Regions from separate parts of the Azospirillum formosense genome, predicted to be linked through region 1. Evidence: riboswitches for the same ligand, from Rfam matches in the RefSeq annotation. Region 1 holds a riboswitch; the other holds the start of a gene.
What was found. A riboswitch is a leader RNA that binds a small molecule or an ion and turns the genes downstream of it on or off. The one in region 1 is predicted to bind manganese.
Positions count from the first base shown of each region.

Region 2: another riboswitch for manganese. It lies ahead of ABVN73_RS23330 (manganese efflux pump MntP family protein); the one in region 1 lies ahead of ABVN73_RS11435 (manganese efflux pump MntP family protein).

Region 1 covers NZ_CP159402.1:2,386,584-2,396,914, reverse strand. Annotated here, with positions in the region: gene ABVN73_RS11465 (sulfite exporter TauE/SafE family protein) at 113-880, shown strand; gene ABVN73_RS11460 (methyltransferase domain-containing protein) at 917-1,828, opposite strand; gene ABVN73_RS11455 (flagellar biosynthetic protein FliQ) at 1,885-2,187, shown strand; gene ABVN73_RS11450 (ComF family protein) at 2,213-2,956, shown strand; gene grxC (glutaredoxin 3) at 3,046-3,309, shown strand; gene ABVN73_RS11440 (carbon-nitrogen hydrolase family protein) at 3,306-4,142, shown strand; gene ABVN73_RS11435 (manganese efflux pump MntP family protein) at 4,182-4,760, opposite strand; yybP-ykoY riboswitch at 4,843-4,952, opposite strand; gene ABVN73_RS11430 (methyltransferase domain-containing protein) at 5,055-5,675, opposite strand; gene ABVN73_RS11425 (DUF1178 family protein) at 5,807-6,331, shown strand; gene ABVN73_RS11420 (DUF485 domain-containing protein) at 6,550-6,852, shown strand; gene ABVN73_RS11415 (cation acetate symporter) at 6,852-8,573, shown strand; gene ABVN73_RS11410 (putative nucleotidyltransferase substrate binding domain-containing protein) at 8,692-10,331, shown strand, end outside.
Region 2 covers NZ_CP159404.1:583,983-594,313, forward strand. Annotated here, with positions in the region: gene ABVN73_RS23295 (SDR family NAD(P)-dependent oxidoreductase) at 1-543, opposite strand, end outside; gene ABVN73_RS23300 (DMT family transporter) at 617-1,537, opposite strand; gene ABVN73_RS23305 (hypothetical protein) at 1,840-2,022, shown strand; gene ABVN73_RS23310 (DUF1289 domain-containing protein) at 2,031-2,327, opposite strand; gene ABVN73_RS23315 (FG-GAP-like repeat-containing protein) at 2,551-4,650, shown strand; gene ABVN73_RS23320 (hypothetical protein) at 4,818-5,162, opposite strand; gene ABVN73_RS23325 (methyl-accepting chemotaxis protein) at 5,179-6,867, opposite strand; yybP-ykoY riboswitch at 7,087-7,288, shown strand; gene ABVN73_RS23330 (manganese efflux pump MntP family protein) at 7,292-7,855, shown strand; gene ABVN73_RS23335 (hypothetical protein) at 7,882-8,307, opposite strand; gene ABVN73_RS23340 (hypothetical protein) at 8,352-8,690, opposite strand; gene ABVN73_RS23345 (alpha/beta hydrolase) at 8,973-9,662, shown strand; gene ABVN73_RS23350 (hypothetical protein) at 9,700-9,894, opposite strand; gene ABVN73_RS23355 (tellurite resistance TerB family protein) at 10,163-10,331, shown strand, end outside.

The DNA of each region.
Region 1 (10,331 bases):
ACCCAGGACCCGTTGACCCAGGACCCGTTGACCCAGGGCCCGTTGACCCAGGTCATGGCCTTCACGGCGGGCTTCCCCTATACACGGGCGGTCTTCCAACCGGAGGTCCGCCGTGGACGCCCATTCGGCTCTGACGCTTCTCGAAGCCGGCCTCAACCAGTGCGCCATCGTCATCGACCGCGACGGCGGGCTGCTGGTCGCGCTGCTGACCGCCGGGCTGGTCGGGGGATCGACTCACTGCGCGGGCATGTGCGGCCCCTTCGTTCTGGCCCAGGTCACCGCCCGGCTGGAGCAGGTCCCGGCTTCGCGGATGAGCGAGTTCCACCGGCTGGCCGGGGCGGCGGTGCTGCCCTACCATCTGGGACGCGGCACCACCTACACGCTGATCGGCGCGGCGGCGGCGGCGGTCGCCGGCCATGTCGGGGCGCTGCCGGGATTGAAATGGCTGTCGGTGGCGCTGCTGGCCTTCGCGGCGCTGTTCTTCCTCGGCTACGCGGTGAAGGGCCTGACCGCCTGGGTGCCGAAGCTCGACGGCGCGGTGCAGCGCTGGTGGGGCGACCGGGTGTCCCGGCTGGCCCGCCCTCTGTTCGGCAACCCCACGGGCTGGCGCGGCTATGGGCTGGGGCTGGCGTTGGGCTTCATCCCCTGCGGTCTTCTCTACGGCGCGGTGGCGGTGGCCGCGGCGAGCGGCAGCGCGCTGACCGGGGCGCTGGGCATGGCGGCCTTCGCGCTGGGCACCCTGCCGAGCCTGCTGGCGGTCGGCCTCGCCGGCCATCTCGCGGGGCGCACGTGGCGCTCCGCGGTGGCGCGGGCGGCACCGGTCATCATGGTGGTGAACGCCGGGGTGCTGGGCTGGATGGCGATCCGGATGATCGGGTGAGGCTGCGGACCGCGGTCGATCCCGCCCCGCTCCGGATTACGGACCCTTCTCCGCCGCCCCCTTGAGCGCCGCCCCCTTGAGCGCCTCGCCCAGCGGGACCTCGCCGCAGCCGGGCTTCAGCGGCTGCTGCTGGCTCTCGTGCGGCGACCAGCCGGCCAGATAGAGGATCTGGAAGGTCGCCTCGATGCGCCCGTCCGGCTCGGCGTAGCGCTCGGCGTAGCGGCGGGCGGCGTCGAACAGCAGGGCGCGGGTGGCCGGCACCTTGCGGCGGGCCAGGACGGCGTTGGTCTCGCCCATGCCGCGCAGGTCGCGCATCAGCCGGAAGGCGTCGCTGTAGGTGACGGTGATGACGTCGCTGTCCACCACCGGCAGGGCGAAGCCGGCGCGCTGCATCAGCCCGCCGACGTCGCGGATCTCGGCGAAGGGCGACACGCGGGGCGACACGCCGCCGGCCACCTCCATCTCCGCCTCGTACAGGCAGCGGCGCAGCTCCAGCAGCGTTTCCCCGCCCAGCATGGCCGCGCAGAAGAAGCCGTCGGGCTTCAGCGCCTGCCGCACCTGGACCAGGGCCCCCGGCAGATCGTTGACCCAGTGGAGGCTGAGGTTGCTGACCACGAGGTCGAAGGTCTCCGGCACGAAGGGCAGCAGCTCCTCGTCGGCGGCAACGGCCAGCGGACCCGCCCGCCGGGCGAAGCCGGGGGAGAGGTCGCAGGCGACCAGCGTCTCGACGCCCTTGCGCCCGCGCAGCGTCCGCCCCATCACCCCGTCGTGGGCGCCGAGGTCGAGCACGGTGGGAAAGGGCCGGGCCACGTCCTCCAACCGGTCGACGAGGCGTTCGGCCACCTCCTCGAACAGGAAGGCGTGCTCGGCAAAGGCGGGGACGGCGCGGTCGCGGCGGCGGCGGACGAGCGCGCGGTCGAAGACGGTCATGCTGTCGGGCGTGGTCATGCCCGCAATATAGCCCAGCCCCGGCGGGCTACAACCATCGGCGAAAGGGCGGGGCCGTGCTATGGTCGGCCCCGAACCTGCGGGAGCTTGCCATGGGCATCGAGGAAGCCATCGGCGCCACTTACGAGGCGCTGATCGTCATCATCAAGATCACCACCCCGGTCCTCGTCGTCACCACGGTGCTCGGCATGGTGCTGACCATCTTCCAGCAGGCGACCAACATCAACGAATCGACGCTGCAGCAGGACCTCAAGATCTTCGCGACGCTGGCGATCCTGTTCATCACCGGCCCGGCCATCTACATCGCGCTGCGCGACTACACCTTCGTGATCTTCGACCGCATCGCCGGCCTGAACTGACCTGGACTGAGGGGGGCGCGCCGCCATGGCCTTTCCGCAGCGGTTGGCGACCAGCCTCTGGACGGGGATTCTCGACACGCTGCTGCCGCCGCGCTGCCTGTGCTGCGGCGGGGCGGTGGACCGGCAGGGCGGCCTCTGCGCGCCGTGCTGGAGCGGTCTGAGCTTCATCGCGCCCCCGCTCTGCGCCTGTTGCGGCACGCCCTTCGAGTTCGCGCTGGAGGGCGAGCCGCTGTGCGGCGCCTGCATCGCCGAGCCGCCGCTCTTCGCCCGCGCCCGCGCCGTCCTGGCCTACGACGACGGCAGCCGCCCGCTGGTCCTCGGCTTCAAGCACGGCGACCGCATCCACGCCGCCGGGGCCTATGGCGCGTGGCTGGCCCGCGCCGGGGCGGAACTGCTGGCCGACGCCGATCTGCTGGCCCCGGTGCCGCTGCACCGGCTGCGGCTGTTCCGGCGCCGCTACAACCAGGCGGCCCTGCTCGCCCAGGCGGCGGGGCGGCAGGCCGGGCGCCCGGTGGTTCCCGACCTTCTGGTCCGCCGCCGCTCCACCCCGTCGCAGGGCGGGCTCGACCGCTCGGGGCGGCGGCGGAACGTCAAGGGCGCCTTCGCGGTCCGGCCGGGGCTGGAGGCGCGGGTGACGGGAAAGCGGATCGTGCTGGTCGACGACGTGCTGACCACCGGCGCCACCCTGTCGGAATGCGCGCGGGTGCTGCTGCGCGCCGGGGCGGAGCGGGTGGACGCGCTGACCCTGGCGCGCGTCGTCAAGACGTGAGCCGGGAACGTGAGCCATGAAAACGTAACGGGTGACGCCGTGCGGCGGTTGATCTTATAACCGTTCAAAACAGCCAAGGAGCCCTCCGCATGGCCGACGTCGTCATCTACACCACGCCCTTCTGCCCCTATTGCTCGCGCGCCAAGCGTCTGCTCGACAGCAAGGGGGTGGCGTATGAGGAGATCGACCTCTACATGCAGCCGGGCCGCCGCGAGGAGATGGTGCAGCGGGCCGAGGGGCGCATGACGGTTCCGCAGATCTTCATCGACGGGAAGCCCTACGGCGGCTCCGACGACATTCACGCGCTGGACCGTGCCGGCAAGCTCGACCCCATCCTGGGAATCGGGGGATGAGCGGCGTCCTGAAGGCTGCCTGCGTCCAGGTCAACGCGGGCACGGAAATCCTTCCGAACCTTCAGGCGGCGGGCGATCTGGTCCGCCGGGCGCGCGACGCCGGAGCGGACTTCATCGCCCTGCCCGAGAATGTCAGCATGATCGTGCAGGGCCGCGCCAAGGTGCTGGAACGGGTGAGGACGGCCGACGAGCATCCGGCGATCCCCTTCTTCGCCGACCTGGCGCGGGAGACCGGGGCCTGGCTGCTCGCCGGGACGCTGGGCGTCCTGCTCGACGACGGGCGGGTGGCCAACCGCAGCTATCTGTTCGACGCCGAGGGGCGGGCCGTCGCCCATTACGACAAGCTCCACATGTTCGACGTCGACCTGAAGGGCGGGGAGAGCTACCGCGAGTCCGCGACCTTCCGGCCCGGCGACCGCGCGGTCCTGGCCGCCACGCCGTGGGGCGGGGTCGGCATGACCGTCTGCTACGACCTGCGCTTCGCCTATCTCTACCGGGCGCTGGCCCAGGCGGGGGCGTCGATCCTGACGGTGCCGGCGGCCTTCACGGTCCCGACCGGGCGGGCGCACTGGCACACGCTGCTGCGCGCCCGCGCCATCGAGACGGGCTGCTTCGTCCTGGCCCCGGCCCAGACCGGCAGCCACGACCAGGGACGGCTGACCTACGGCCATTCCCTGATCGTCGCCCCCTGGGGCGAGGTGCTGGCCGACGCCGAGGAGGCGGTGGGCTTCGTCCTGGCGGAACTGGACATGGACCGCGTCGAGGAGGCCCGCCGCATGGTGCCGGCCCTCACCCATGACCGGACCTTCACGCTCGACCGGGTCGGCTTCTGACGGGGGCCTTCCGAGCGGGCGGGGCGCCGCCGGGAGAGGTCAGAGCAGCGTGTGCTCGACCAGGATCTTGGTGCCGATGCCGAGCAGGGCGAGACCGCCGAGAATCTCCGCCTTGCGGCCGAGCAGCGGACCGGCCTTGCGCCCGATCAGCACGCCGCCGAAGGCCATGACCGCGGTCACCAGACCGATGATGACGCAGGCCTGGACGATGTTCACGTCGACCACGGCGAGGCTGACGCCGACCGCGCTGGCGTCGATGCTGGTCGCCAGCGCGGTGAGGACGAGCTGCATGGGGCCGAGCTGACCCTTGCGCGCCGGTTGTTCCCCGGATTCCGGCGCGGCCTCCGTCCTCATGCCCTGGCGGATCATGTTGCCGCCGACCAGGGCGAGCAGCCCGAAGGCGACCCAATGGTCGACGCTGGCGATCCAGGCGCTGACGGCGATGCCGACCATCCAGCCCAGGGCCGGGGTGACGGCTTCGAAGAAACCGAAATAGGCGCCGACGCGGAGCGCGTCGACCAGCCGCGCGCGCTCGCTCGCCGCGCCCTTGCCGACGGCCGCGGCGAAGGCGTCCACCGACAGGCTGAAGCCGAGAAGCAGAAGAGTGGTTGCGGTCAAACCGGGAATCCCCTGGGCCAAGACGGACCGACGGCGCGACGGTCCCATGGCCCTCCGGGACGTCGCGCCGTTGGTCTCACCAAGCCCGGCTTCGCCGGTGCCGTCTGCGCCACGGTCGCCCGGACCGAGTTTGTTGACGCAGGCTCCTTCGCGGCGTGGCGAAGGACGGTTACTCCCCAAAAACGCGGGCGGACCCTAGCGACCCCGTTTTCAAGCGTCAATTCATATGAACAGATGTTGAATTATTTGTAATGTTCGACGGCGCGCGGTGGTCAGGCGGCCATCAAGCGGCCATCAACCGGGAAGCGGTCGGGGCTCCGGGTCGCCGTCCAGGCCGCTTCCGGCCTCCAGGTCCTTGACCGCGCACAGCCGCTGCACCACCGCGGCCTTGGGTGACGCGACCTCGCCATGCTCGTAGGCGACGACCTGGAGACGCCCGCGCGCCATCTCCAGAAGCTCGCCGCTGCGCAGCAGGAAGGCGGGCGAGGCGGGGCGGCCGAAACGGGCGTTGCCCAGGGCGAAGGTCTCATAAAGGAGAAGGCCGCCCGGCTCCAGGGCGTCGAGGATGGCCGGGAACAGCGGGCGGTGCAGGTAGTTGGTCACCACGATCGCGGCGAAGCGGCGGTCGCGCAGCAGCGGCACCGGCGCCCCGTTTTCCAGATCGGCCTCCACCAGCTCCACCCCCGCCGCCCCCGAGAGGTCGGCCACCCCGCGCAGGTCGCGGTCCAGCCCGACCACCGGATGGTTGCGCGACCGGAACAGCCGCAGGTGCCGTCCCGACCCGCAGGCGAGATCGAGGACCGGGCCGCCCGCCCGCACCAGCGGCGCGAAACGCGCGACCCAGGGAGAGGGCGGGCTGATCGCGGCGTGCGGCGATCCGGCTTGCGGCGATCCGGTGGTGGACGGTGTGGACAAGGGACGGACGCTCCCGCTCGTTCGTGACGCGTGTTTGACCGCGACGCCGGGGTCGTGCTGAACTGGCAACCGGTCACCGACCGTATATCATGACCATCCGTTCTTCTCATCCTGGAGCATCCGACGGGGACATGATCCTCTTCGTTCTGAAATGCACGGCCGACCACCGGTTCGAAGCCTGGTTCCGCAACGGCGACGCCTACGAGACGCAGGCCGCCGCCAAAGCCATCGCCTGCCCGGTCTGCGGCGACACGCACATCACCAAGGCCCCCATGGCCCCGCGCATCGCCAAGGGGGGCCACGCCAGGGACGACGCGGCCCGGGAGGGCGGCGCGCCGGAGGCTGTGCCCGCGGCGGGCGGCGGCGCGGCGGCCCCCGCCGTTTCCCCGGCGACCGCGACCCCGTCCGTTCCGGCGGAACTGCGCGAGCGCTTCGCGGCGGAGGTCATGCGTCAATTGACGGAAATTCGCCGCACGGTTGAAACGAATTGCGATTACGTCGGGAACCGCTTCGCCGAAGAGGCGCGGCGCATCCATTATGGCGAAACCGATCCGCGCGGAATCTACGGCGAGGCCACCGACAAGGAAGCGGAGGAGTTGAAGGAGGAAGGTGTGACTTTTGGTCGCATACCTTGGCTTCCGCGCACCAATTCTTAAGCCCAGGCTTCACAATATTTCGTGCCCCCATCGCCCTTTCGCTGCCATGGGTTAGTGAACGAACCTCCGGAACAACGGCCGCGGGCTGCGTCAAGGCGCTTTTTAGCGGTTGGCCTGCATCAAAGTTGTTGACGGGATAGTTCGTTACAAAGACCATATGGTCCGAGTGTCTAATATGACCTTGCAAAAATCGCTCGGCACTCGCGAGGGGACGCACTATGAAAGAAAACGCTCAGAGGATTCTCGCGAATCCCAAGTTTCAGGAGCTGGTGCAGAAGCGTAGCGCATTCGCGTGGACGCTTTCGATCGCCATGCTCGTCATCTACTTCGGCTTCATCCTGCTGGTCGCCTTCGGCAAGGGGTTCCTGGGTACCCCGATCGGCAACGGCGTGACCACCTGGGGTATCCCCGTCGGCCTCTTCACCATCATCTCGGCCTTCATCCTGACCGGAATCTACGTGCACCGGGCGAACGGCGAGTTCGATGAGCTGAACCGGCAGATCATGGAGGAGTCGAAGTGATGCGTTCGCTGGTCAATCGTGTGGGCGTCGCGGCCGTCGCGGCCGGCGCGCTCATCCCCGCGTCGGTGCACGCGGCGGCGGTCGAAGGCGCGGTCCAGAAGCAGGCGACGAATTTCTCGGCGATCGTCATGTTCCTGGTCTTCGTGCTGGCCACGCTCGGCATCACCTACTGGGCGGCGCGCCGCACGAAGTCGGCGAAGGACTTCTACGCCGCGGGCGGCGGCATCACCGGCTTCCAGAACGGCCTTGCCATCGCCGGCGACTACATGTCGGCGGCCTCCTTCCTCGGCATCGCCGGCCTCGTCTACACCTCCGGCTTCGACGGCCTGATCTTCTCGGTGGGCTGGCTGGTCGGCTGGCCGATCATCCTGTTCCTGGTCGCTGAGCGCCTGCGCAACCTCGGCAAGTACACCTTCGCCGACGTCGCCTCCTACCGCTTCCAGCAGACCCCGATGCGCACGATGGCCGCCTGCGGCTCGCTCGCCACGGTGACCTTCTACCTGATCGCCCAGATGGTCGGCGCCGGCAAGCTGATCCAGCTGCTGTTCGGCATGGACTACCTGTGGGCGGTGGTGATCGTCGGCGTCCTGATGATCGCCTACGTGACCTTCGGCGGCATGCTCGCCACCACCTGGGTGCAGATCATCAAGGCCGTGCTGCTGCTGTCGGGCGCCTCCTTCATGGCCTTCGCGGTGCTCGCCAAGTTCGGCTTCAGCCCGGAGGCGATGTTCTCCACGGCCGTGCAGGTCCACCCGAAGGCGACCGGCATCATGGCGCCGGGCGCCCTCATCACCGACCCGGTCTCGGCGATCTCGCTGGGCATGGCGCTGATGTTCGGCACCGCCGGCCTGCCGCACATCCTGATGCGCTTCTTCACGGTGTCGGACGCCAAGGAGGCCCGCAAGTCGGTGTTCTACGCCACCGGCTTCATCGGCTACTTCTACATCCTGACCTTCATCATCGGCTTCGGCGCCATCGTGCTGCTGCTGGCCCCGGATCCCGTCACCAACACCTATCCGTTCCTCGACGCGGCCAAGCTGGCGGCGGCAGGCGGCAAGCCCAACCCGTCGATGATCATCGGCGGCTCCAACATGGCGGCCATCCACACCGCGCACGCGGTGGGCGGCGACCTGTTCTTCGGCTTCATCTCGGCGGTGGCCTTCGCCACGATCCTCGCGGTGGTCGCGGGCCTGACGCTGGCCGGCGCCTCGGCCGTGTCGCACGACCTGTACGCCTCGGTGATCGCCAAGGGCCGCGCGTCGGAGCATGACGAGATCCGCGTGTCGAAGATCACCACCGTGGTCATCGGCATCGTCTCGATCTTCCTCGGCATCGCCTTCGAGAACCAGAACGTGGCCTTCATGGTCGGCCTCGCCTTCGTGATCGCGGCCTCGGCGAACTTCCCGGTTCTGCTGATGTCGATGTTCTGGAGCCGGATGACCACCCGTGGCGCCGTTCTCGGCGGCTGGATCGGCCTGATCTCCTCGGTGACGCTGCTGATCCTGGGCCCGACCGTGTGGAAGTCGGTGCTGGGCAACCCGGCCGCCCTCTTCCCGTACGACAACCCGGGCGTCTTCACCATCCCGCTGTCGTTCCTGGCGATCTGGTTCTTCTCGATCACCGACAACAGCAAGGCCGCGCAGGACGAGCGCGAGGCTTACAAGGCCCAGTACATCCGGTCGCAGACCGGCCTGGGCGCCGAAGGGGCTTCCGCTCACTAATGCGAATGGTCGCACCCGCCTTCCGCAGATGAAGGGGCTGGTGTAATCTTCAAGGCGCCTCAAGACCGCGGTCTTGGGGCGCCTTTTTTATTCACCCCACCGGTTCGTGGAGCGGGTTTTGTCCGACGCCTTCGATTTCTCCGTCTCCCCCTTCGACCGCCTGACGCCGGAGCAGCGGCAGCGGCTCGCCGCGGCGCTCGACCTCGGCGTCTACGCGCGGGACGGGGTGATCCTGAGCCGGGACGAGCCGGCGGATTGCCTGTTCGTGGTGCGGCAGGGGCTGGTCCATGAACGCCGCGGCGGCGAGGTGGTGGCGGTGCACGGCGCCCACGACAGCTTCGACCTCCAGGCGCTGTTCTCCGACGGGCAGGCGCGCAGCTTCGTCGCGGCGGAGGACACGCTGTGCGATCTGGTGCCCCGTCCGATCCTTCTCGAACTGGCGCATGAGAACGCCGCCTTCGGCGCGGTGATCCAGCAGGGCTTCGCCGACCGGCTGAGCGCGCTGGCCAACGAACGGTCCAACCGCGAGACCGCCGCGCTGACCATGGCGCGCATCCGGCAGGCCTATCTCCACCCGCCGGTCTTCGTCGAGGCCGGGGCGTCCCTGCGCGACGCGGCGGCGGCGATGAAGCGCAACCAGGCGAGCAGCGTGCTGGTCCGCGACGGCGATCCAGGAAACGGGGGCCGCGTCGGCATCCTGACCGGCACCGACCTGCGCGATCTCGTGGTGCTGGAGGGGCGCCCGGTGGACAGCCCGGTCGGGCCGCTCGCCCGCTACGAGCTGCTGGCGCTGGACCGCGACGACCTGCTGTTCAACGCGCTGATCCTGATGACCAAGCATTCGGTGCGCCGTCTGGTCATCACCGAGCAGGGCGCGGTCGCCGGCCTTCTGGAGCAGACCGACCTGCTGGCCGTCCTGTCCAACCATTCCCAGGTCGTCGCGCTGAAGGTCGACCGCGCCGCCACGCCGGAGGATCTGGGCCGGGCCAGCCAGGACATCGTCGGGCTGATCCGCACGCTGCACGGCACGGGCGTCAAGGTGTCCTTCATCGCCGACCTCGTGACCGAGCTGAACCGCAAGATCTTCCGCCGCCTGTTCGAGCTGCTGGCGCCACCCGACCTGCTGGCCAACGCCTGCCTGATCGTCATGGGCAGCGAGGGGCGCGGCGAGCAGCTTCTGAAGACCGACCAGGACAACGGGCTGATCCTGCGCGACGGCTACGACTGCCCGACGCTGTCCCAGGTGACCGACGCCTTCACCCGCCATCTGGTGGCGTTCGGCTACCCGCCCTGCCCGGGGCGCATCATGGTCTCCAACCCGGACTGGACGCGCCCGCTGGCGCACTACAAGGATTCCCTCTTCCACTGGATCCACCGCCCCGACGAGGCGGCGCAGATGAACCTCGCCATCTTCTACGACGCGGCGGCGGTGGCCGGGGACGCCGCCCTGCTGGCCGAGGCGAAGGGCTACCTGCTCGGCCGGCTGCAGGACAACCAGATGTTCTTCACCGCCTTCGCCCGTCCGGCGCTGGCCTTCGACACCCCGTCGGGCCTGTTCGGCGGGCTGTTCGAGCGTCGCCGCAGCGAGGCGGTGGACATCAAGAAGGCGGGCATCTTCCCCATCGTCCACGGCGTCCGCGCGCTGGCGTTGGAGAAGCACAGGACGGAGACCAACACGACCGAACGCATCTGGGCGCTCGCCGACCAAGGCGTGCTGGACCGCGGCGTGGCGGGCGAGCTGGCCGACGCCTTCACCTT
Region 2 (10,331 bases), on a different replicon from region 1:
GCGGATGCGGTGCTTGGCCAGCTCCAGCGCCAGCATCTGCACCATGGCGACCTGCGCCGCCTTGGTGCAGGAATAGGCGGTGGCCCCGGCGTTGCTGAACACCCGCGTGCCGTTGATCGAGGCGGTCACCAGCACCGACCCGCCGCCCGCCTTCTTCAGATGCGGCACCGCGTGGTGCAGCGTCAGGTAGGTGCCGCGCAGGTTGATGTTGATGGTGCGGTCCCATTCCTCCGGCGTCAGTTCGTCGATGGGCGCCCAGACGCCGTTGATGCCGGCGTTGGCGAAGACGATGTCCAGCCGCTCGTATTCCTGGACCAGCCGGTCCACCGCCCGCTTCACGGCCTCGCTGTCGGCGACGTCGGCGACCAGGGGAATGGCCTTGCCGCCGGCCGCGGTGATCTCGTCGGCCGTCTTGCGGATCTCGTCCTCGGTGCGGCTGAGGACGCCGACGCTCGCCCCGGCGCTGGCGAACAGGGTGGCGGACGCCTTGCCGATGCCCGACCCGGCCCCGGTGATGAGGGCGACTTTTCCGTTCAGATCCATGATGAAACCGGCTCCGCTGCTTGTGCTGGGACAGCAGAGCCAACCGGTGGGGACCGGGGCGGTTCCCGTGTTTCTACGCGCCCGCGGCGGGTCCGCGGCGGTTGACGAGCCAGATGCCGGCACAGACCAGCAGCATCGCCGCGGCGAGGCTCACGCTGACCCGCTCGCCCAGCAGCAGGGCGCCGGACAGCACGCCGAACAGCGGCGTCAGGAAGGTGAAGGCCGACAGGCGGGCCGCCGGGTAGCGGGCGACCAGCCAGAACCAGGCGAGGTAGGAGGCGAAGGCCACCACCACGATTTGGAAGGCGAGGCAGGCCAGCGCCAGCGGGCCGGGCGCGGTCACCCCCGCCTCGCCCATCAGAAGCGAGGCCAGCGGCATCACGGCCCCGGAGGCGGCGAGCTGGTAGAACAGCACCTTGGTCGAGCTGGCCCGGACCAGCCGGCTGCCCTTGATGACCAGGGTGGTCGCCGCCCACAGCACCGCCGCGGCCAGCACCATCAGGTCGCCGATCATCTCGCGGTTGCTCGGCAGGCGCAGCCCGTCGGCGAAGGCGACCGCCACCCCGACGAAGGCGCAGGCCAGCCCGGCCGCCTGGATGCCGCGCATCCGCTCCCCCGGCAGCAGCAGATGCGCGCCGACCGACACCAGGAAGGGCGCGGTGTAGAGAAACAGGATGCTGCGTGACACCGTCGTGAAGGACAGTCCGGCATAGACCAGCAGGAACTCGCCGGCGAACAGCAGCCCGGCCAGCAGGCCCAGCCAAAGGGTCCCGTCCCGCTCGAACAGGCGCATGCCGCGCAGCGCCGCCCAGGCCCACAGCAGCGCCAGCGCGCCCAGCGAGCGCAACCCGCCCTGGAGCACCGGCGAGAAGCCGGTCATGGCGACCTTGATGGCGACCTGCTGCAGGCCCCAGAGCAGGCAGAGCAGGACCAGCGTGGCGGAGGCGGCGCCGTCCAGCTCCGCGCGGCGTTCGTTGATCGCGATGGCGGTCATGATGATGGCTGCGGCGGCGCGGCGGTCCACCGCCATCCCACCGCATGTCCTCCCCGTTTCTTTTTCCTTCGGCGTGCAGAATGGGACGGCGCCGGGAAGCCGGTCAACGAACGCCTGCGAAGGGCAGACCCGCGCACGGGCTCGCTGGCCCGATTGGACTTTTGTGCAACGCGGTACGCAGGCATGCCCATAATGCGCAGCTCCCCTCCGTTCCGTGGTTCATATTGAACGGGCAATCGACGGCGCCGCGGCGGCGGCTCTCACCCCTTCCACGACAAATCGACACCGGAAAAGGAACAGACGTGATCCACAAGATCATGGACAAGATCGACCGCGTCATCGCCCAGAAGCGCGAGAGCGGCGAGCTTGATGCTTGGCTTTCAAACGGCATGGCGCGCCGTTACTGCCAGGAACTGACGGCTTCACAGAAGCACTATTATCCCGCCTTGCTGCTGTACGTGGAACGGCGCGCCGGGATCGGTTGACGCGATGCTCACTCCGCCGCCTTGACGAGCGGTCCCTCCAGTTCCGACCGGCGGGAGCGCAGGGCGGCGAGCTTCGCCTCGAGCTTGCGGATCTTCTTGTCGAGCTTCTTCGCGCGCTTGCCGTCCTTCTTGGAGACGGTGCCGCCGCGCGCGGCGATGCGGGCGTTGATCGCCGCCTTCGTCTCGTCCGGCAGGCGTTTCCAGTGCTTCACCTCCGCGCGGGTGCGGAAGCAGCCCATGCAGCGGTCCGCCACGTCGAAGCGGCAGAGCTTCGTGCAGGGATTGCGGGTGTCGTGCGTGCTCATAGCGCCATAGGATGGGTGCGGCAGGGTCGAAGGAAAAGCCCCGAAGCGTTGGCAGTCACCGCGATTTACCCTTCGCGACGCTCTTCCGTAACGAGAGAGATCTGCGTTCCGCACGGCGTATCGTTGTGCCACACCTATTCATGGTAGCGAGCGCTTTCTATCGTGGGTTTAATTTGCTAAAAGGGCGAGCAAGGATTCATGTGCTGACTTAAAGGGTGAAGAAATGGCCACGACCATTGCGAAGCTGTCCATCGCCGCGACCTCGCCATCGCAGGCGGAGGGCAACTCCGGGTCGACGCCATTCACCTTCACGGTGACGCGCACGGGCGACACCTCGGGCAACTCCTCGGTCGACTACCGAGTGATTGGCTCCCTACTCGTGGCCGGCAGCGAAAGCGAAGCCGATGCGGCCGACTTCGTCGGCGGCGAGTTTCCAAAAGGCACGGTGACCTTCGCTGCGGGCGAGACTTCGAAGACGATCACCATCAACGTCGCGGGCGATGCCGATGCCGAGGTCAACGAGGGCTTTGCCGTCGTCCTGATCGACCCGGTCGGCGCGATCACCGGCGCCGATAACGTTGCCCACGGCCTCATCCTCAACGACGACAGCGGCTCACCGCCGCCAAAGCTGTCCATCGCCGCGACCTCGCCATCGCAGGTGGAGGGCAACTCCGGATCGACGCCATTCACCTTCACGGTGACGCGCTCGGGCGACACCTCGGGCAACTCCTCGGTCGACTACCGAGTGATCGGAACCATTCTTGCGCCCGGCAGCGAAAGCGAAGCCGATGCTGCCGACTTCGTCGGCGGCGTTCTTCCGAGGGGCACGGTGAGCTTCGCTGCGGGCGAGACTTCGAAGACGATCACCATCAACGTCGCGGGCGATGCCGATGCCGAGGTCAACGAGGGCTTTGCCGTCGTCCTGATCGACCCGGTCGGTGCGATCACCGGCGCCGATAACGTTGCCCGCGGCCTCATCCTCAACGACGACAGCGGCTCACCGCCGCCAAAGCTGTCCATCGCCGCGACCTCGCCAGCACAGGTGGAGGGCAACTCCGGGTCGACGCCATTCACCTTCACGGTGACGCGCTCGGGCGACACCTCGGGCATCTCCTCGGTCGACTACCGAGTGATCGGAACCATTCTTGCGCCCGGCAGCGAAAGCGAAGCCAACGCGGCCGACTTTGTCGGCGGAGTGTTTCCAAAAGGCACGGTGACCTTCGCCGCGGGCGAGACCTCGAAGACGATCACCATCAACGTCGCGGGCGATGCCGATGCCGAGGTCAACGAGGGCTTTGCCGTCGTCCTGATCGACCCGGTCGGCGCGATCACCGGCGCCGATAACGTTGCCCGCGGCCTCATCCTCAACGACGACGCTATGGCACCGCGCCGCTGGCGGGGGCCGGATTTCACGGGCGACGGGACGTCGGACATTCTCCTGCGGAATGGGACGACGGGCCAGCTCGCGGTGTGGAGCATGGCGAACTTCGCGGCGTCGGGGGCGGTGGTCGGGGCGGTGGCGCCGGTGGACTGGCAGGTTCAGGGGCTGGGCGACTTCGACGGGGACGGCAAGGCCGACCTGCTCTACCGTCACACCGGCAGCGGCGACATCGCGGTGTGGACGATGGACGGGGCGTCGGTGAAGAGCGCCGCGTTGGTGGGGAGCAGCCTGGACCCGCGGTGGAGCGCGGTGGCGACGGGCGACTTCACCGGCGACGGCAAGACCGACATCCTGTGGCGCAACAGCGAGACCACCGAGGTCGGGCTGTGGGAGATGAACGGGACGACGGTGACCCGCGCCGCGGCCTTCGGGTCGATCCCGTCGGAGTGGGTGGCGGTGGGGGCCGCCGACCTGACCGGCGACGGCAAGGCCGACATCGTCTGGCAGAACACCCGGACCAACGACACCGGACTGTGGGAGATGGACGGCACCACGGTGGTGCGCACCGGGCTGATCGCGTCGAACAGCGACGCCAACTGGCGGATCGGCGGTCTGGCCGACCTGGACGGCGACGGCAAAACCGACCTGGTCTGGCGCAACCAGGCCACCGGCCAGGTCGGTCTGTGGAAGATGGACGGCTTCACCGTCACCCAGGCCAAGGTGCTCGACAGCATCCCCGACGAGTGGGCGATCGCCGGCACCGGCGACTATGACGGCGACGGGCGCGTCGACATCCTGTGGCGCAACGGCCTGGACGGCACCATCGCCGCCTGGCGCTCCGTCGATCAGAACGGCGCCATCGGCGCCGACCCCAGGGTCATCGCCAACGCCGCCGGCTGGGACCCCGTCCGCATGGCCGGAACCCTCGCCGGAGCCGGATGAGCCGGGTGAATGAAATCCGATCCAAGTTGCGTTCTGGCAAGGAGGCCAGCCCGCAGGGCGGCACGGCCTCCCCTGGGCTGGATTTTGCGTAAGCGGCTGATCGCGATTGTGGCTCAACCTCCGCTGACCGCTCCCGCGAACGATCAAAGATATCAGGCCCCAGGAATTCAGGGCGTCACGCGCCCGGACAGGCAAGAGGCCCGCGCCCGCTCGTCCACCGCCGCCGCCGCGGCGCCGGCGGCCCCCTCCCCACCATAAAGCGCGGCGGGAAGCGGCCGTCCGGTGGACTCGCCCTCCTTGCGATGCCAGGACAGGATGCAGGAGCAGACCCGCACCGCCGCCTCGGTGGAGCCGGTGTTCTGCGCGGCGAAGGGGCTGGCCTCGCAGGCCGCGAGGAAATCCCGGTTCGCGTCGCTCCGCCCGCCGTCCGGCGGGTCGCCGCTGAACAGCAGCAGCGCCGCCAGCGATGCGAAGAAAAAGACGAACAGCAGAGAGCGCGGGTTGCGGAACACGGACGAAGGCCTCCCCTTATGCCGAACGCACCTGTTTGAGGAACGCGCCGGCCTGCTCGCGCAGGGCCAGCGCCTGCCGGCCGAGGTCGGCGGCGGCGGACCGCACTTCCGACGCCATGGCGCCGGTCTCGTGGGCGGAGGCCGACACGTCGCGGATGCTGTGGGTCACCTCCGACGTGCGGTCGGCGGCGCGCTGGACGCTGCGGGCGATCGCGCCCGTGGTGGCGTTCTGGCGGTCGGCGGCCCCGGCGATGCGACCCACCAGGTCGTTGACCGCGACCACCGTGCGCCCGATGCCGCCGATGGCCGTCACCGCGCTGCCGGTCACCGCCTGGATCTCCGCGACCTGCTGGGCGATCTCGTCGGTCGCCCTGGCCGTCTGGTTGGCGAGCCCCTTGACCTCGTTGGCGACCACGGCGAAGCCCTTGCCGGCCTCGCCCGCCCGCGCCGCCTCGATGGTGGCGTTCAGCGCCAGCAGGTTGGTCTGCGCGGCGATGCTCTGGATCAGCGTCACCACCTCCCCGATCTTGCCGGCGGCGGCGGCCAGCCCTTCGACCGTGTGGTTGGTGCGCTCCACCTCCTCAACCGCGTTGCGGACCATGCGGGAGGACTCGTCGATCTGGCGCGACACCTCGACGATGGAGGCCGTCAGCTCCTCGGTGGCGCCGGCCACGGACCGCACGTCGTCGCTGGCCTCGCCCGCCGCGCCGCTGACCGCGGCGGCCCGTTCGCTGCCGTTCTCGGCGATGCCGTGCAGGCGCTGCGCGTTGGCTTCGAGCTGGGCCGTGGTGGCGCTCAATGTCTCGACAACGCTCAGCATCGTACCCTCGAAGCTGCGGGCGACCGAATCCAGCGCGTCGCGGCGGTCCCGCTCGGCGCGGGCCCGCTCCTCCGCCTGGGCGGCGTCGAGCCGGGCCACCCGCTGCGCGTTCTCCTTGAAGACGCTCAGAGCTTGGGCCATGCCGCCGATCTCGTCCTTGCGGCCCAGCGCCGGCACCTCCACCGACAGGTTGCCCGTCGCCAGCCGCTCCATCGCGCCGCGCATGGCGGACAGCGGGCGGAAGATGCGCCGCGACAGCAGCAGGCTGCCGCCGGCCACCAGCAGCGTCACCACGGCGCCCAGCCCGCCGATCATCGTCTGGGTGTCGCGGATCGGGGCAAAGAACTCCGCCCTCGGCACGCCGACATAGAGCACCCCGACCACCTTGCCCGAGCGGTCCTTGATCGGGTCGTAGGCGGTGTAGAAGGGGACGCCCAGGATGTCGGCCTGCCCGCGGTACGGCTCCCCCCGGACCAGCACGGCGTCGTAGACCGGACCCTTGGCCAAGGTGGTGCCGACGGCGCGGCTGCCGTCCGGCTTCTGGACGTTGGTGGTGACGCGCGTGTCGCCCATGAACAGGGTGGCGGTGCCGCCGACCAGCGCCTTCACCCGGTCCACCGGCTCGAAGAATCCGTTCAACGCGCGGTTGCCGGCGTACAGCGCGCCGTCGTGGACGCTGATGTCGCGCCCGTACTGGTTCAGCACGTCCCAGGCGACGCGCATGTTGGTTTCCTGCCGTTCGACCGCCATGCGCTCGGCGTAGCGGCTCAACAACGTTTCGTTGACAGCGAAGGTGGCGCTCGTCAACACTGCCAACCCACCGACACACAGCGTCACCGTCTTGCCCGAAAGCGACAGCGAGCCGATCCCCGTCAGCAACCCCATGGCGAACCCCCGCCCCCAATGATGCCCAGTGACTCCCAGCGTTTCGCACCCCAACGAAACGCCGCGGCATAAAAGCGTCAGAGGCTCTTAACAAATCGTTCCGCACCGCACCATACCCCGCCCCCGGCGGAGCACGGCGTGTGCCTTTTTAGAGCGATTCAAATATATATGAATAGCTGTTCATATAGATTGACACGCACAGTCGCCGGCGCTACGGTCCCGCTCGTCATTGGGGAGTAGCCACCCTCCAGCGAGAGGGGCGCGCGCCAACAGACTCGGGGCCATCCTGCTTCAGGCCGTCCCGTGGCGCACGCGGCAGCCGGACAGCGTCCGGCCGGTTCGGCAAGACCGATGGTGCGGACGCTCCCGAAGGCCAACCGGGGGTAGCCGTGCTGTCGTGTCCGTTTGGCCGGAGCCTGTTGTCATGCTCGGTGTGACCTCCCTCGTCCTCGCCGTCAGCCTTTCCATGGACAGCTTCGCCGCGGCGCTCGGCCGCGGCGCCGTTCAGAAGCGTCCCGGCCTGTCCGAGGCGTTGCGGGTCGGTTTCGCCTTCGGCGCCTGCCAGCTGTCGATGGCTTCCATCGGCTGGGCGGTGGGGTCGGCCTTCGCCGGCTTCGTCCAGGCCATCGACCACTGGATCGCCTTCGGCCTGCTGCTGCTGATCGGCGGCTCGATGATCCGCAACGCGCTCGCCGGGGAAGAGGACGACGAGGCGGCCGCCGCCCGGTCGGGCTGGCTGGCCCTGCTGACCGTGGCGGTGGCAACCAGCATCGACGCCAGCGCGGTGGGGGTGGGCCTCGCCATGGCGGATGTGAACATCGCGGTCACGGCCAGCCTGATCGGTGTCGTCACCTTCCTCATGGGCTTCGGCGGCGTCCTGCTGGGCCGGGCCGCCGGCCCGCTGCTGGGGCGCCGCGCGGAGCTGATCGGCGGCTTCGGCCTGCTCGCCATCGGCACCAAGATCCTGGTCGAGCACACCCTGCTGTAACGCCCAACCGTCGGCGGTTGCCGTTTTCAGGCGGCGACCGCCTGGATGATGTGGCCGGCGGCCGCCGCGGTCACCGTCTGGGCGAGCAATCCAGGACGCTCCTGGACCCGGTCGCAGACCGCGCTGAAGTCGATGGACAGCGCCCGCTCACCGCGATCGCTCAGTTCGCGGCAACGCCGCCCGGCATGCTCCAGCGTCGCCACGGCGGCCCGGATGACCCCGGCCCCGATCTTCAACCGGCTGGCCCGGGCGGCCTCGGCGATGCGCGGCTCGTTCTGCGCCAACCAATGCAACAGCCCCTGCGCAGCCACCGCGAACTCCCGCTCCAGCGCCGCCGGGTCATACAGCACCGCGCCGTTGGGCAGATGCAGCCGTCCGTTGGCCGACGGGAGCGACAGCGCCGCCGCGATGATCGCGGAGGCCAGCTCCTGCCCGGAAAAAGGCGCCGTCATACACTCGTTCATTGGTTCGCTCTCCAGCAAGGCCCGGCGCCCAGTCAGGGCACGGACAGTTGCGCGCGGGCCATGCCGCCGTGCAGCGTGTCGAAGCAGACCACGCACTCCGGCGAGTCGGCGATGTAGGCCAGAACGTCCGCATAGGGGCCGTCGATGTGGATGAGTTCCGCCCCGCGATCCTCCGCCGCGCCGCGGCTGTGGGTGATCGTCAGCATGTCCATGCGCGGGCCGCGCCCGCCGGTGGTCGCCGCCAGAACCGCCGCCCGCTGCCGATGGTCGGGGCGCAGGGCGACCACGACGCCGGCGGGAGCGGCATCGTCGGCGCCGCGGACGGCGTTCGGGCGGCTTCCGGGACGGACGGCGGAGAGGGTCTTGACCATGGCTCACCTCAAGGGCTCGGGCTGGCGATACGGAGGACGGTCCGCCTTGGCGGAAGGGGCTGACAATCGCCCCGCCTCACTGTTGGTATACCGTATCCCAGAACAATCTTAGCTTCAAGGGCGATTTCGCGAAATTTTCATCCCGCTCTGCAGCACGCCACCCTTTGACCCCAGATGCCGGGCGGCTTTTCCGCAGGGAGGAAAAGCATAGCCTCCGCGCTGGACAGGCGGGCATGGACGTGCTCAGAGGGTAGGGTCGGTCACTGTCACGGGAATCGGTCCATGGACCCGGTCGCCACTTCCGTCATCCTCGTCCACGGCGCCTTCGCGGACGGCTCCGCCTGGAGCCGCGTGATCCCCCTGCTCCAGGCCCAGGGGCTTGAGGCGATCGCCGTGCAGAATCCGCTGACCTCGCTGGACGAGGATGTCGCCCACGTGCAGCGGGCCATCGACCGCGCCAAGGGGCCAGTGGTGCTGGTCGGCCATTCCTGGGGCGGGGCGGTGATCACCCAGATCGGGAATCAGGACAAGGTGAAGGCGCTGGTCTATGTGGCGGCCTTCGCGCCGGGGGTCGGCCAGTCGCCGAACGACACGCTGAAGCCCTTCCCGCCCTCGCCCGGCCTGTCCAGCGTGTCGATGGACCGCGCGGGTTATCTGCATTTGTCGGCGGAGAGCCTTGCGGCGAACTTCGCCCAGGATGTGCCGGCGGCGGAGGCGGCGCTGCTGGCCGCGACGCAGGGGCCGGTCCATGCCGGCTGCTTCCGCACGCGGGTGACCGCCGCGGCGTGGGAGCACAAGCCATCCTGGTACATCGTCGCCGGCGAGGACCGGATGCTTCCCCCGGCTTTTCTGCGGGCGACCGCCGAGCGCATCGGCGCGCGGACGGTGGAGGTCGGGGCCAGCCACATCCCGCACGCCTCCCGGCCCGACGCGGTGGCGGCGGTGATCATCGAGGCGGCGGGCGCCCGCTGACGGGCCGCCGACCGCTCCCGGTCACGGTGTCACGGCATCATCCGGCGGCGCAGCAACAGACAGGCTCCGGATCGGACTCGTCGTCGTTCGCGGCGACGCAGCCGTGCGCCGTGCCGAGCAGCCGGTGGAGATAATCGCTCCACAGCGATCCGCCGGCCGGGGCCGGCAGCGGGGAGGACGGCGTCGGCGATAAGTCCGGCGGAGGCGGTTCCGCGGTCCGGTCGAAGGTCATGGGCGTCTCCTCCATAATGCCGCCCGCCTTGCGGAGGGCGCCGGCGCTTGCTGCGCTCTGATGCGCGCCACGATAGCGGAAGTCGGTGCCCTGCACAGCCTGTTCGAAAGCCACCCCACCTCTGGCATAGAGGCCGTCATAGGGGATGCATCGGCGGGTATTGCCCATCGTCGGCACCGACAGCTATGCCGTGACGCCAAGCCCTCCCGCCTGTTGATGGGGCGCGAAGCTGCATCGACACGGACACCGATTGGGAGAGAGGCGCATCATGGCGAATCTTCAGAACATCCTCGGCACCCTTCTGGCCACCGGCATGGGAGGGCACAGCCGCCGGAGCGCAGCGGATCTGGGCTCGATCCTGAACCGGTCTGGAATGGGCGCCGGGCCGGCGATGCAGGCCCGCGGCGGCATGGGCGTCGGCCCCATGGCCGGGCTGG